Regions from separate parts of the Psychrobacillus psychrodurans genome, predicted to be linked through region 2. Evidence: a T-box and tRNA genes for the amino acid it is inferred to sense, from the RefSeq annotation. Region 2 holds a T-box; the other holds one or more tRNA genes.
What was found. A T-box is a leader RNA that pairs with one kind of tRNA and senses whether it is charged. The one in region 2 lies ahead of ileS (isoleucine--tRNA ligase), so its partner is inferred to be a tRNA-Ile.
Positions count from the first base shown of each region.

Region 1: it has a tRNA-Ile gene. The T-box ahead of ileS (isoleucine--tRNA ligase) is inferred to sense a tRNA for this amino acid. The anticodon was not compared.

Region 1 covers NZ_CP189791.1:2,668,099-2,675,504, forward strand. Annotated here, with positions in the region: gene ACQCPR_RS12900 (1,4-dihydroxy-2-naphthoate polyprenyltransferase) at 1-711, shown strand, start outside; gene ACQCPR_RS12905 (hypothetical protein) at 762-1,601, opposite strand; tRNA gene ACQCPR_RS12910 (tRNA-Glu) at 1,765-1,836, opposite strand; tRNA gene ACQCPR_RS12915 (tRNA-Ser) at 1,843-1,933, opposite strand; tRNA gene ACQCPR_RS12920 (tRNA-Asn) at 1,939-2,013, opposite strand; tRNA gene ACQCPR_RS12925 (tRNA-Ile) at 2,018-2,094, opposite strand; tRNA gene ACQCPR_RS12930 (tRNA-Gly) at 2,101-2,174, opposite strand; tRNA gene ACQCPR_RS12935 (tRNA-Phe) at 2,182-2,257, opposite strand; tRNA gene ACQCPR_RS12940 (tRNA-Asp) at 2,330-2,405, opposite strand; tRNA gene ACQCPR_RS12945 (tRNA-Met) at 2,409-2,483, opposite strand; tRNA gene ACQCPR_RS12950 (tRNA-Ser) at 2,573-2,665, opposite strand; tRNA gene ACQCPR_RS12955 (tRNA-Ile) at 2,676-2,752, opposite strand; tRNA gene ACQCPR_RS12960 (tRNA-Met) at 2,759-2,832, opposite strand; tRNA gene ACQCPR_RS12965 (tRNA-Ala) at 2,855-2,930, opposite strand; tRNA gene ACQCPR_RS12970 (tRNA-Pro) at 2,943-3,019, opposite strand; tRNA gene ACQCPR_RS12975 (tRNA-Arg) at 3,027-3,103, opposite strand; tRNA gene ACQCPR_RS12980 (tRNA-Leu) at 3,122-3,210, opposite strand; tRNA gene ACQCPR_RS12985 (tRNA-Gly) at 3,226-3,300, opposite strand; tRNA gene ACQCPR_RS12990 (tRNA-Leu) at 3,318-3,402, opposite strand; tRNA gene ACQCPR_RS12995 (tRNA-Lys) at 3,426-3,498, opposite strand; tRNA gene ACQCPR_RS13000 (tRNA-Thr) at 3,505-3,580, opposite strand; tRNA gene ACQCPR_RS13005 (tRNA-Val) at 3,594-3,669, opposite strand; rRNA gene rrf (5S ribosomal RNA) at 3,695-3,810, opposite strand; rRNA gene ACQCPR_RS13015 (23S ribosomal RNA) at 3,931-6,859, opposite strand; rRNA gene ACQCPR_RS13020 (16S ribosomal RNA) at 7,056-7,406, opposite strand, start outside.
Region 2 covers NZ_CP189791.1:1,485,293-1,492,698, reverse strand. Annotated here, with positions in the region: gene ileS (isoleucine--tRNA ligase) at 1-2,809, opposite strand, end outside; T-box leader at 2,863-3,102, opposite strand; gene hpaB (4-hydroxyphenylacetate 3-monooxygenase, oxygenase component) at 3,154-4,590, opposite strand; gene ACQCPR_RS06930 (SDR family NAD(P)-dependent oxidoreductase) at 5,367-6,152, opposite strand; gene ACQCPR_RS06925 (DUF3889 domain-containing protein) at 6,400-6,723, shown strand; gene ribH (6,7-dimethyl-8-ribityllumazine synthase) at 6,830-7,294, opposite strand; partial or broken gene ribB (3,4-dihydroxy-2-butanone-4-phosphate synthase) at 7,331-7,406, opposite strand, start outside.

The sequences.
Region 1 (7,406 bases), 1.2 Mb from region 2:
TATTATGATTTTGTACGAGGACTTGATAGTGAGGAATCGGTTGGTATCGGTGGTGCCATTGTACGTAATGGTGTAAAACCCAAAACCGTTATGCAACTAGCATTATTACTATATATTATTGCTGCCGCCTTAGGAATCTATATTTGTTACGAAAGCTCTTGGCTATTGTTAATTGTCGGTGCAATTTCCATGGCCGTTGGATATTTCTACACAGGTGGACCTTATCCTATTTCTAGTACACCCTTTGGAGAACTATTTAGTGGATTGTTTATGGGGATGCTAATCGTTTTAATTGCAGTATTTATCCAAGTAGGTTCAGTACCGCTATTTGCTATTTTATTGTCTGTACCAAGTGCCCTTCTTGTTGCCGCGATAATGCTCTCTAATAATATTCGCGATCTAGTAGAAGACACAGCAGGTGGACGAAAAACGATGGCTATATTAGTTGGGCGGAAAAATGCCATTGCAATTCTAGCTGCTTATTTTGTATTATCTTATCTTTGGATAATTGGTATGGTAGTTTTACAAATAATCACTCCATGGAGTTTATTGGTCTTGTTAAGTGTGAAGAAACCAATACATGCTATTAAATTATTTAAACAAACAGAAAATCCAGTTCAAGTAGCACCAGCTATGAAAGACACTGCACTAACAAATACAATTTTTGTGTTCCTGTTAGGTATAGGTTTATTGATTGGCTATTATCTATAATAATTAAAAAACCAGAATACTAGCGTTTTGCTAGTATTCTGGTTTTTTGCTTATTTGAATGATAATAATTCTGCTTTAACTACTCCTTTTTTATCAACAAGCTTGATAATACCGATTCCTGGTGCGATATAATACGTATCGCCATTGTTTATACGAACAACTACCACGTTTTGGAATGTTCCGGCTTTTACTTTAACTGTGCTAGTAGTACTTTCCACATTTACATTATAGAAAGCTTCATCGTTGTCCTCTGTTAGATAGTATTCTTTCGTTTGTTTTCCTTCAATTAAAGGTAAAGCGAGGTCGAGTATGACCCAATCTGTATGACTTACACCAAACGCTAAACGATTTTTACGTTCAATATAAGTAAAACTATTTAGGGAATCACCTTTCTTCATTAAAAAAGCTTCAGTAATATCATATTCAGAATTATATGAATCACTAACAGTAAATTCATTTTGTGTATTTTCAGTAAAACTAGGGGAATAAACAAGCTTCATCCCTGTCTTTGGCTTAAGCCCACCAATTACTTCTTTATTAAGCAAGGCAAGCTTGCTTTTAGAAGGCGTTTCATATTTTACTTGAGAACCTTTTTGTACGTAACTACTTGCTCCTACACCATATAAACCACCATTTGTTCCCTTATACGTATAAACTCTGTATTCATCACCTTTTTTTAGTGTGCGTACTTTATTAAGTGATCCATTTGAGCCTACTTTAACTAAATTTGTGTTTGCTAGAATTGTAACCTTACCTATTTGTCCTTGTTTTAACTCAGTTTTTCCCCACATAACTTTGCTTGTGGATGCATCGACTTTCATATTACCTAGGTTGGAAATACCCAAAGCTAAAAAAGCTACAAGAACCAATTTACTAATTTTTTTTAACACTTTTAACCTCTCCCTTCGCCAAGCGTTATATCATATCTAGGTATTATCTGATATCAAAGGACATTTTGCTATATAAATGATATTAGCTTTACATACCATAACATAAGGAAAGAAATAAGAATATAAAAAAAGGTAACCAATGATTGGTTACCTTTTTTGAGTATGACCCCTACGGGATTCGAACCCGTGTTACCGCCGTGAAAGGGCGGTGTCTTAACCGCTTGACCAAGGGGCCAATATATGGCGGAGAAGGAGGGATTTGAACCCTCGCGCCGGTTGCCCGACCTACACCCTTAGCAGGGGCGCCTCTTCAGCCACTTGAGTACTTCCCCATATATGGCTCCGAAGGTAGGACTCGAACCTACGACCGATCGATTAACAGTCGATTGCTCTACCACTGAGCTACTTCGGAATAATGGTGGGCCTAAATGGACTCGAACCATCGACCTCACGCTTATCAGGCGTGCGCTCTAACCAGCTGAGCTATAGGCCCATTACTTGGAGCGGGTGAAGAGAATCGAACTCTCATCATCAGCTTGGAAGGCTGAGGTTTTACCACTAAACTACACCCGCATTACTATGGTGGCTCAGGACGGAATCGAACCGCCGACACAAGGATTTTCAGTCCTTTGCTCTACCGACTGAGCTACTGAGCCTCTTCAATTTTAAATGAAGCTAATTTTTCAAGCCAAATTTTCAATTGATATGTATTAACATTCATATATAAATGGCGGTCCCGACCGGGATCGAACCGGCGATCTCCTGCGTGACAGGCAGGCATGTTAACCGCTACACCACGGGACCATTTGGTTGCGGGGACAGGATTTGAACCTGCGACCTTCGGGTTATGAGCCCGACGAGCTACCACTGCTCCACCCCGCGACGTTAATATATTTACAAAATCTGTGGTACTTTGCTTAAGAATAATGAGACATCTTCTTCGGCTTACAGCTGCATCAATTAGATTAAAATGGAGGAGGAAGAGGGATTCGAACCCCCGCGCGGTATGACCCGCCTGTCGGTTTTCAAGACCGATCCCTTCAGCCAGACTTGGGTATTCCTCCAAGATATTGATGGTGGACCTTGCAGGACTCGAACCTGCGACCGGACGGTTATGAGCCGTCTGCTCTAACCAACTGAGCTAAAGGTCCTTAAGATGGCGGCAGAGGGAGTCGAACCCACGACCTTTCGGGTATGAACCGAGTGCTCTAGCCAACTGAGCTACACCGCCAAGATTTCAAACTTTTTATAAATGGTGGAGCCTAGCGGGATCGAACCGCTGACCTCCTGCGTGCAAGGCAGGCGCTCTCCCAGCTGAGCTAAGGCCCCGAAAATAATAACTGGTCGGGAAGACAGGATTCGAACCTGCGACCCCTTGGTCCCAAACCAAGTGCTCTACCAAGCTGAGCTACTTCCCGTCAAATATGGTGCGCTCGGCAGGACTCGAACCTGCAACCTCTTGATTCGTAGTCAAGTGCTCTATCCAATTGAGCTACGAGCGCATATGTTTTTCATAAAAGTGGTGCCGAGGACCGGAATCGAACCGGTACGGTAGTCACCTACCGCAGGATTTTAAGTCCTGTGCGTCTGCCAGTTCCGCCACCCCGGCACTTTAGTGAATCTTTGGAGCGGAAGACGAGGTTCGAACTCGCGACCCCCACCTTGGCAAGGTGGTGTTCTACCACTGAACTACTTCCGCTCGGTTATTAAATTAAATGGTGCGGGTGAAGGGAGTCGAACCCCCACGCCTTGCGGCGCTAGATCCTAAGTCTAGTGCGTCTGCCAGTTCCGCCACACCCGCATACATTATTCACTATAAAGTGATGAGCCATGTAGGATTCGAACCTACGACCCTCTGATTAAAAGTCAGATGCTCTACCAACTGAGCTAATGGCTCTAAAAATGGTGCCGGAGAAAGGACTTGAACCCTCAACCTACTGATTACAAGTCAGTTGCTCTACCAGTTGAGCTACTCCGGCAGGAGTAAATATATGGTGGAGGATGACGGGCTCGAACCGCCGACCCTCTGCTTGTAAGGCAGATGCTCTCCCAGCTGAGCTAATCCTCCTGGGTAAATTATGTATTTATTGCAAGCCCAGCGACGTCCTACTCTCACAGGGGGAGACCCCCAACTACCATCGGCGCTGAAGAGCTTAACTTCCGTGTTCGGTATGGGAACGGGTGTGACCTCTTCGCCATCATCACTAGACTTGAATAATTAATGAAAGACAAGTTTTATTATACCAACTCTGTAGAATATTACAAGAGTTATTTTAAAAAAATTTATTCTTTCAAAACTGGATAAACGACATTGTTACGTTAAACAAATTTGGTTAAGTCCTCGATCGATTAGTATTCGTCAGCTGCACGTGTCGCCACGCTTCCACCCCGAACCTATCTACCTCATCGTCTTTGAGGGATCTTACTTACTTGCGTAATGGGAAATCTCATCTTGAGGGGGGCTTCGTGCTTAGATGCTTTCAGCACTTATCCCGTCCACACATAGCTACCCAGCGATGCTCTTGGCAGAACAACTGGTACACCAGCGGTGTGTCCATCCCGGTCCTCTCGTACTAAGGACAGCTCCTCTCAAATTTCCTACGCCCACGACGGATAGGGACCGAACTGTCTCACGACGTTCTGAACCCAGCTCGCGTACCGCTTTAATGGGCGAACAGCCCAACCCTTGGGACCGACTACAGCCCCAGGATGCGATGAGCCGACATCGAGGTGCCAAACCTCCCCGTCGATGTGGACTCTTGGGGGAGATAAGCCTGTTATCCCCGGGGTAGCTTTTATCCGTTGAGCGATGGCCCTTCCATGCGGAACCACCGGATCACTAAGCCCGTCTTTCGACCCTGCTCGACTTGTAGGTCTCGCAGTCAAGCTCCCTTCTGCCTTTACACTCTTCGAATGATTTCCAACCATTCTGAGGGAACCTTTGGGCGCCTCCGTTACACTTTAGGAGGCGACCGCCCCAGTCAAACTACCCGCCTGACACTGTCTCCTACCCGGGTTACGGGTATGGGTTAGAATTTCAATACAACCAGGGCAGTATCCCACCGACGCCTCCTCCGAAGCTGGCGCTCCGGGCTCTAAGGCTCCTGCCTATCCTGTACAAGTTGCACCAAAATTCAATATCAAGCTATAGTAAAGCTCCACGGGGTCTTTCCGTCCTGTCGCGGGTAACCTGCATCTTCACAGGTACTATAATTTCACCGAGTCTCTCGTTGAGACAGTGCCCAGATCGTTACGCCTTTCGTGCGGGTCGGAACTTACCCGACAAGGAATTTCGCTACCTTAGGACCGTTATAGTTACGGCCGCCGTTTACTGGGGCTTCAATTCGCACCTTCGCTTGCGCTAAGCACTCCTCTTAACCTTCCAGCACCGGGCAGGCGTCAGCCCCTATACTTCACCTTACGGTTTTGCAGAGACCTGTGTTTTTGCTAAACAGTCGCCTGGGCCTATTCACTGCGGCTCTTCTAGGCTATGCACCCAAAAGAGCACCCCTTCTCCCGAAGTTACGGGGTCATTTTGCCGAGTTCCTTAACGAGAGTTCTCTCGCTCACCTTAGGATTCTCTCCTCGACTACCTGTGTCGGTTTGCGGTACGGGCACCTATCACCTCGCTAGAGGCTTTTCTTGGCAGTGTGAAATCAGGAACTCCGGACATACGTCCTCGCCATCACAGCTCAATGTTACAGAATGCGGATTTGCCTACATTCACACCTTACTGCTTGGACATGCATAACCAACAGCATGCTTACCCTATCCTTCTGCGTCCCCCCATTACTCAAACGGTGGTTTGGTGGTACAGGAATATCAACCTGTTATCCATCGCCTACGCCTATCGGCCTCGGCTTAGGTCCCGACTAACCCTGAGCGGACGAGCCTTCCTCAGGAAACCTTAGTCATACGGTGGACGGGATTCTCACCCGTCTTTCGCTACTCATACCGGCATTCTCACTTCTAAGCGCTCCACCAGTCCTTCCGGTCTGACTTCAACGCCCTTAGAACGCTCTCCTACCACTGATACCAAAGGTATCAATCCACAGCTTCGGTGATTTGTTTAGCCCCGATACATTTTCGGCGCAGCGTCACTCGACCAGTGAGCTATTACGCACTCTTTAAATGATGGCTGCTTCTAAGCCAACATCCTGGTTGTCTAAGCAACGCCACATCCTTTTCCACTTAACAAATACTTTGGGACCTTAGCTGGTGGTCTGGGCTGTTTCCCTCTTGACTACGGATCTTATCACTCGCAGTCTGACTCCCAAACATAAATCATTGGCATTCGGAGTTTGTCTGAATTCGGTAACCCGGGATGGGCCCCTAGTCCAAACAGTGCTCTACCTCCAAGATTCTAACGTTTGAGGCTAGCCCTAAAGCTATTTCGGAGAGAACCAGCTATCTCCAGGTTCGATTGGAATTTCTCCGCTACCCACACCTCATCCCCGCACTTTTCAACGTGCGTGGGTTCGGACCTCCAGTAAGTGTTACCTTACCTTCATCCTGGACATGGGTAGATCACCTGGTTTCGGGTCTACGACCACATACTCATTCGCCCTATTCAGACTCGCTTTCGCTGCGGCTCCGTCTTCTCAACTTAACCTTGCATGTAATCGTAACTCGCCGGTTCATTCTACAAAAGGCACGCTATCACCCATTAACGGGCTCTAACTACTTGTAGGCACACGGTTTCAGGATCTATTTCACTCCCCTTCCGGGGTGCTTTTCACCTTTCCCTCACGGTACTGGTTCACTATCGGTCACTAGGTAGTATTTAGCCTTGGGAGATGGTCCTCCCGGATTCCGACGGAATTTCACGTGTTCCGCCGTACTCAGGATACACTCAAGAGAGAATGAATTTTGGACTACGGGGCTTTTACCCTATCCTGCGGACCTTTCCAGATCGCTTCGTCTAACTCATTCCTTTGTAACTCTATGTAGAGTGTCCTACAACCCCAAGAGGCAAGCCTCTTGGTTTGGGCTATTCCCGTTTCGCTCGCCGCTACTCAGGGAATCGATTTTTCTTTCTCTTCCTCCAGGTACTTAGATGTTTCAGTTCCCTGGGTGTGTCTCAGATGCGCTATGTATTCACGCAAATGTACTGCTCCATTACGAACAGTGGGTTTCCCCATTCGGAAATCTCCGGATCAAAGCTCACTTACAGCTCCCCGAAGCATATCGGTGTTAGTGCCGTCCTTCGTCGACTCCTAGTGCCAAGGCATTCACCGTGCGCCCTTATTAACTTAACCTAAAAGTTAAAAAGTCTTACACGTTGTGATTACGTAAATAATCACAACAGAATTTCTTGTTGTTTATTGTTTCAATGTCGTTTTATCCAGTTTTCAAAGAACAAGTATCGAATCTTCATATAAAAATGAACATTCAAAACTGAACTGCAAAACGTTAAGATACGAATAAAGATTCGTATTCCGATATTATCCTTAGAAAGGAGGTGATCCAGCCGCACCTTCCGATACGGCTACCTTGTTACGACTTCACCCCAATCATCTGTCCCACCTTCGGCGGCTGGCTCCCGTAAGGGTTACCCCACCGACTTCGGGTGTTACAAACTCTCGTGGTGTGACGGGCGGTGTGTACAAGGCCCGGGAACGTATTCACCGTGGCATGCTGATCCACGATTACTAGCGATTCCGGCTTCATGTAGGCGAGTTGCAGCCTACAATCCGAACTGAGAACGGTTTTATGGGATTTGCTCACCCTCGCGGGGTTGCGACCCTCTGTACCGTCCATTGTAGCACGTGTGTAGCCCAGGTCATAAGGGGCATGATGATTTGA
Region 2 (7,406 bases):
TAAGTACCTTATAGATTCCATCCTCTAAAAATGCATAATCTTCTTTCATATGGGATTCTGTATTTACATGCTCTTTTAACAATACATAGGATTCATTTGACAAAACTATTGTTATATTTCCTTCTGATTTTAGTAATTCTTTTTCGGAAACCGTCAAATGCTCCACATACTGTTTCACATCATTCACATTTTTACCAAATACAGCACCAGCTGTTTTGAAGTTTAACTTAAACGAAACTTCTTCTAGCTCTTCCAAATCCGTTACAAAATTTATTTTTTTTATGTTTAGTTCGTCTTGAATAATGGATTCATATTTCTTTAAGTTTTCGTTGGATACTACTGTATAAATGACCATTTCGGCTAGTGGTTGTTTTACTTTCAAGTTATATGAATTTCGGATGCTGCGACCTAACTCCACAATCTTCAATACAGCATTCATATCATCCTCTAATTTTCTATCGATGAAGTTGCTTTGATGTTTTGGGTAGTCTTGAAGATGAACGCTGGCATTTTGTAATTTTAAATGTATGTCCTCTGCGATGTATGGACTAAACGGTGCAACTAATTTACTAACAGTACTTAATACTTGGTATAGAGTATTAAATGCTGCACGTTTATCGTCAGAAAAACCTGTCGCCCAAAAACGCTGTCTCGATCTACGAACATACCAATTACTTACTTCCTCTACTAATTCAGCAATTTCACGAGTAGCTTGAGTAATTTGATAATCTTCCATAAACTCTGTTACCTTTTGAACTGTACTATTCAGCCTTGAAAGAACCCATCGATCCATTTTTGTTTGTTCACCAGGTTTCGTTCTATCGAAGGTAAACTGATCAATATTTGCATATAGTGAATAAAATTTAAAAATATTATCAAGTGTATCAAGTAGCTTAGAACTAGCTTCTTGTACATTCTTTGACGAAAAACGTTTTGGATTCCATGGAGAACTATCGACTAATAATGACCAGCGTAATGCATCGGCACCGTACTGATGCATTAAATCAAGTGGATCTAGTGCATTCCCTTTACTTTTAGACATTTTTTGACCTTGCTCATCTAATACATGTCCAAGTGACAACACATTTTTGTAAGGTGCTTTTCCTGTAAAGAGGGTTGATACAGCAAGCAAACTATAGAAGAATCCTCGAGTTTGATCAATTCCTTCTATTACTACATCTGCAGGGAACTGATCGTTAAATTGTTTATTATCACCAAATGGATAATGGTGCTGTGCAAAAGGCATCGATCCGCTATCAAACCATACATCGATTACTTCAGGCGTACGCAACATTTCCCCACTACATTTTGGACAAGTACAGAGAATGGTATCTATATATGGCTTATGCAACTCTAAGTTTTCAGGCAATGGCTTAGATGCGAGTTTTGCTAAAGATGTAATACTAGTCGGAGCTACTTCATATTCACAGGTTGAACAAATCCAAATGTTTAAAGGGGTTCCCCAGTAACGATTTCGGCTGATATTCCAATCCACCACATTTTCTAAGAAATTCCCAAAACGCCCTTTTTTAATATGGTCAGGATACCAATTTACCGACTCATTATTTTCAACTAGCCGTTCCTTTAATGCTGACATCTTAATGAACCAACTGTCCGTTGCATAATAAAGTAGAGGTGAATCACAACGCCAACAATGAGGATAGCTATGCTCGTATTTCTCCTTATGAAATAATAAGCCGTTATTCGCTAATAACTTAATGATCTCAACGTCACTGTCCTTCACAAATTGGCCAGCTAAATCTGTGACCACTTCTGTATAACACCCTCGTTGATCCACGACATTTACGAAAGTAAGTCCGTTTTGTTGTACTGTTAGATAATCATCCTCACCATATGCAGGGGCAATATGCACTATTCCTGTACCACTCGTTTCTGTTACATAATCCGCTAACACAACAATATGCCCTTTTGTTATATCTATATAATGGAATGGCGGAAGATAAGGAACACCTTCAAATTCGACTCCTGAATGTTCACTTAGGACAATAGCTTTTTCTCCTAACACAGCAGGAACTAATGATTTTGCAAGTATATATATTTCACTTTCTACCTTAGCCCGCACATAGACTAGACTAGGATTCATAGCAAGCGCTACGTTTGCTGGTAGAGTCCAAGGTGTTGTAGTCCAACCAAGAAAGTACTCATCAGCATTTACGAGTTTAAACTTAACCGTAGCAGAGAGATCCTTTACATCTTTATAACCCTGTGCCACTTCATGTGAACTCAAAGATGTTTGGCAGCTAGGACAATAAGGTGATACTCGATGTCCTTTATAAAGCAGTTTATCGTGATGAACCTTACTTAAAATATTCCAAACACTTTCCATATACTCGTTACTTAATGTTAAATATGGGTTATCCATGTCTACCCAATAACCAAGTTCTTCGGTAAAAGAACGCCAAATTTTTTCGTATGTGAATACACTTTCCTTGCACTTCTTAACAAAATCCTCAACACCGTAATTTTCAATATCTTGCTTCCCTGATATTCCTAGCTGCTTCTCTACTCCAAGTTCAACTGGTAAACCATGTGTGTCCCATCCTGCTTTTCGCTCGACTCTAAACCCTTGCATAGTTTTATAGCGAGCTACAACGTCTTTAATCGTTCTTCCTAATGCGTGGCCGACATGCGGTAGGCCATTTGCTGTTGGTGGTCCCTCATAAAAAACAAATGGAGTGTTCTCTTCCCGGTTTTGTACAGACTTTTCAAAAGTTCTATTGTTTTGCCAATACTCTCGAATTCTTTGTTCCCTTTGTACTTTACTTTCTTTTACATCTTGCGCACTCATCACTATTCCTCCTATACATTGTATAAAAGGCATACAAAAAACCCCGTCCCAAGTAAAGGGACGGGGTTAACCGCGATACCACCCTAATTCTATTGAGCCGATCCAATAGCACTTAGCAACGTACAAATCATACGTGTTCTTTTTAACGGTAGACACCCGGATAAGCTTACTAAAATCTTCAGCTCTTCTTCTCAGAGAGGATATTCATGTATAACCTGCACACTGACTTTCACCAAGTTGTCAGCTCTCTGGGAACAAATCGATACATTACTCTTTCTCTTCAACGAATTTATATGCTTTTATTGAATAGTAATATAGCAAAATTAGAAGATAGTGTCAATTATTTATTGTTTCAAAATATCTTTCACTCGTTGTACATATTCTTCCGTATCATAGGAAAAGTATAACTGACTTGCCAATCGAACAGGATCACCAAAGAAAAAACGTTCATATAGTGTTTGTCGTGTGCCAAATGCACTCATAGTTAAATCCCATGCTAATCGGAAAAGTTTGACACGATCCTTTCCAATGTCTTCCCAAGATTGTAAGTAGTGATTTAACTCATTTCTAATAGGCGATTGAAATGCGCTTTCGGTTGGGATGGACATTAATCCACTGGCACCTAAGAGCTGAATTATTTCGCTAAAACGCGGATATATGCGTGGAAATACATTCATAGCAATTTGTAATGTGGTGCTGTCTGGTTGCATCCATCCACCTTTGTCTACTTTGGCCTCTACTTCTGATTTTATCACCAACGCTTTCATCGTTTCCAAGGCAATAATTATTTCAGTTGCTTTCTCTTGCACATGTTGATATTCCTCAATATTAATTGTTTCAATAATAGATTGGACAATTCCCAATATGAATTCAGTTTTCACAATCTGCCTAGATGCTACTTGGTGAAGTGTAAAGGGCAAGAACGAGCTCGACTTCATAAAATTAGTTGATATAAATAAATTGTCATAATAAAATACACGCTCCCAGGGAACTAAAACATCGTCAAATACTACGATACTATCAATTTCTTCGTACTTCGAACTTAATGGATAGTTAAAATTGGAGTCTCCTCCAACAAATGATTCCCTACCGATGAATCTTAACCCTTTTGTATTACAAGGTATTGAAAATGCAAAGCTATTACCTTCTTCTGCTTTCCCCCCTGCTGCAATAACTAATAGTTCATCCGTTATTCCACCTTGTGTCGCAAGTAGTCGCGCACCTTTTATAATGATTCCATCTTTGTTCTTGCCCACTATTTTTGCGGCTATAGGTTCATCTGAACGTTCCACATAAAGTTGTGTGCGATTTACTTGTGGTTCTATAAACGTATGAGTCATAGAGATGTCATTTTCTCTTGCATATTCGTAAAATGATTGTAGATTATCTGGAAAACAATTCTTTTGGTCCTGCAATAAATGAACTGATGAGGCTAATGCCATTAATACTGTGTTCATATAATCCGGACTTCTTCCCATGAGTCCATTGTTCGATTTAGCCCATTGCTGCACCATTTCTCGTCTTGCCCCTAAATCCTCTTTTGTCTTGGGCTGCAAATATGACATTCCTACCCATTTTTTTGTAGTTGGAGATAAATAAGTTAGAACATTTTTTAAGTCTTTGTCATGCTGAAGATCGTACAATCTAGCCTGACTTTTTATAATTCCTTTAAAAGCAGGATGCTCAGAAATGTTCCCTGATACAGGCTTTCCGTCTATCCAAACATCCGCTTTAAGCTGATCGATCCGATTAATATACTGCTTGCCTGTTATAGCTGGCATACTTTCACTCCTAATGTTTAGGCTGCACTTAGCTCTATAATATTACTTTTAGAGTAGAGTTGTGACTGTAAAGGTGGGATGATTCCACTGCTCTTTCAGGAGATGGTTTGTAAATTACAAATAACCATGTGTTAAAAAAGTAGGATTACAGGATAGCGAGGAAGAAGGTTTAATTCATGGCTATTAGAAAGTCGAAATAGAAATTCGGGATATATAACACATATGACGCCTAAGAAATCAAAAGGAAGTGATTTTCTTATTAAAGCAGATACAATGGAAGAGCTTGAACGCAAATGTAAAATTGACTTGGAGGACTTCAAGCAACTATTAAACTAAAAATTACTGAAAAAGCTACAAATGAGGATTGTGGTCGAGGAAACTCTGCTTATGATCTAATATAAATATTGACTGATTTAAATAATTAGAAACCCTTTTACAATTAGGATTTCTAGTTTTGTTTTCAATTCCATAATATTATTAAATTTACATTTTAATTGAGTCAATTTCATAATTACTTGTATTATTTAAAAGTACGTATGTTTACATAATATTGTAATAAATTATTCGTTTTTAGGGAAAGTTGATCCCGTCGATTGGAGTGGCAGCCGGCGACTCCAGCGGGAACAGCACGAGCTGAAAGCCCCGCAGGAACGTAGTGACGAGGAGATTGAAGCCGTGCCCGCGGAAAGCGTCCGCCTAGAACGGAAATCAGCATTGTTCGGGTTTAACTAAATAATATTTTTTATGAAATTGACTCAATTGATATTCTATTTCCCTTAAAGTGTTCCACCAGATCCACCATCGATATTTACGGCTGTTCCAGTTACATAGGACGCAGCATCGGATACTAGAAAAGTAATGACATTTGCTGCTTCAGTTGTTTCACCAATTCGTTGAAGTGGAATCGTAGGACCTACTACATTTCTAGAATATTCTTCCCAAGTAAGTTCTGGAGCGTCCTTTTTCCATTTTAATTCGATTTGATTACTTCTGATAAGTCCAATGCAAACTGTATTTACCCGAATATTGTCTTTGCCTAAGTCTTTACTCATAGCTTTAGTCAAAGCCATTCCAGCTGCTCGACTAACTGTCGTTGGTAAAGAACTTGCAGGCGGTGTTTTCCCTAAAACTGCTGTTACGTTTACAATAGCTCCTCCGCCTACTTCTCTCATATAGGGAATTGCAGCTTTTGAGGTATGTATTGCTCCAAATAATTTTAAGTCTAAATCTGTTTGCCATAAATCTGTATCTACTGAATCGAAAGGATTGGCAGAGGAAGTACCCGCATTATTAACTAAGATATCAATTCGACCATAATGACTAATTGTTTTTTGAATGATTTCTTTACAAGCTTCCTCTTTTGTAATGTCAGCAGGAACAATTAATACGTCTGCTCCTGTTTCAGTTTTAATAAATGCAGCTGCCTCTTTTAATTTTTCTTTTCCTCGTGCACAAAGTACTACACTTGCTCCCTCTTGCACTAATTGCAATGCTGTTTGTAAACCTATACCTTTACTTGAACCAGTAACTATTGCTACTTTTCCTGCTAATCCTAATTCCATTATGTTGCCCCCTTGATTTCGGTATCCTGTTCATCTTTCATTATATTACAAGTTTATCATTTTTCAGAATTATTACTCTCGTTATATAAAAACAGGCTACATGAAAGAATATATGTACTGATGAAGAAATACAACTTCCTTAAAACCTAAATTACGTTGTATTCGATAATGTTTTAATAAACATGCCTCTTCATAGAATTATTTTCAACGAAAGACTCATCCTAAACAAAAGGAAAGGAGTTTAATCATGCAGAAAATAGTTATTGCACTTGGAATTATTACTTCTACCCAATTAGTTCCAGCACATATACAGTCGATTGCACCTACACAACAGGAAATACCTGCTTATGCTAAGTGGGGACAGCTAGCTATGAAAGAAGCTCAATCCAAATATCCGAATGCAAGTATTATTGACTACCTACATGAAGGAAAGGAAACTAAAGAAAGTTCTACAATTGAAAAATTTAAGTTATTGTTAAAAGATAGTGGTAAGGAATTTGGAGTATCTGTAAGGATTGAATATATTACTGATACTGATGAGCTTGTTAATATTCAAATACAAGAAAATTAGGATTTATTTTTAACATTTTTTTCTTATTATAATAAGGAATATTATTAGTAAACTAACCAATGACCTGTTGCGTTGGTCATTGGCTTCTATATTATTATCGCTCTTTTTACATTATCTTCAAAAGATTTGCCATCTCAATTGCTGATATAGCAGCATCGTACCCTTTATTCCCTACTTTTGTACCCGCTCGTTCAATAGCCTGTTCAATTGATTCAGTTGTAACAATACCGAAAATAATTGGAACTCCAGTTTGTAAACCTACTTGAGCGATTCCTTTTGCAGCCTCATTACATACATAGTCATAGTGTGTAGTAGCTCCACGAATTACTGTTCCAAGACCAATGACAGCATTATAATTATGTGATTCAGCCATTTTTTTTGCAATAAACGGTACTTCGAATACACCTGGAACCCATGCGACTTCTATGTTTTCTTCCTTTACGCCGTGACGTTTCAATCCATCTATTGCGCCATCAACAAGCTTTGCATTAATGAAATCATTAAAACGCCCTACGACAATACCTATTTTCAAATCTGTTCCGATTAAATTTGCTTCTATTGTTTTTACCATCTTATTCTCTCCTTAGTTACCTTTAATATTTATTAAGTAATTTGATAATTCTTCAATTGTTACAATCTTCACTTGAAATTGTTGGGCAAATTCCAGTAAATCTGGTAAGCGT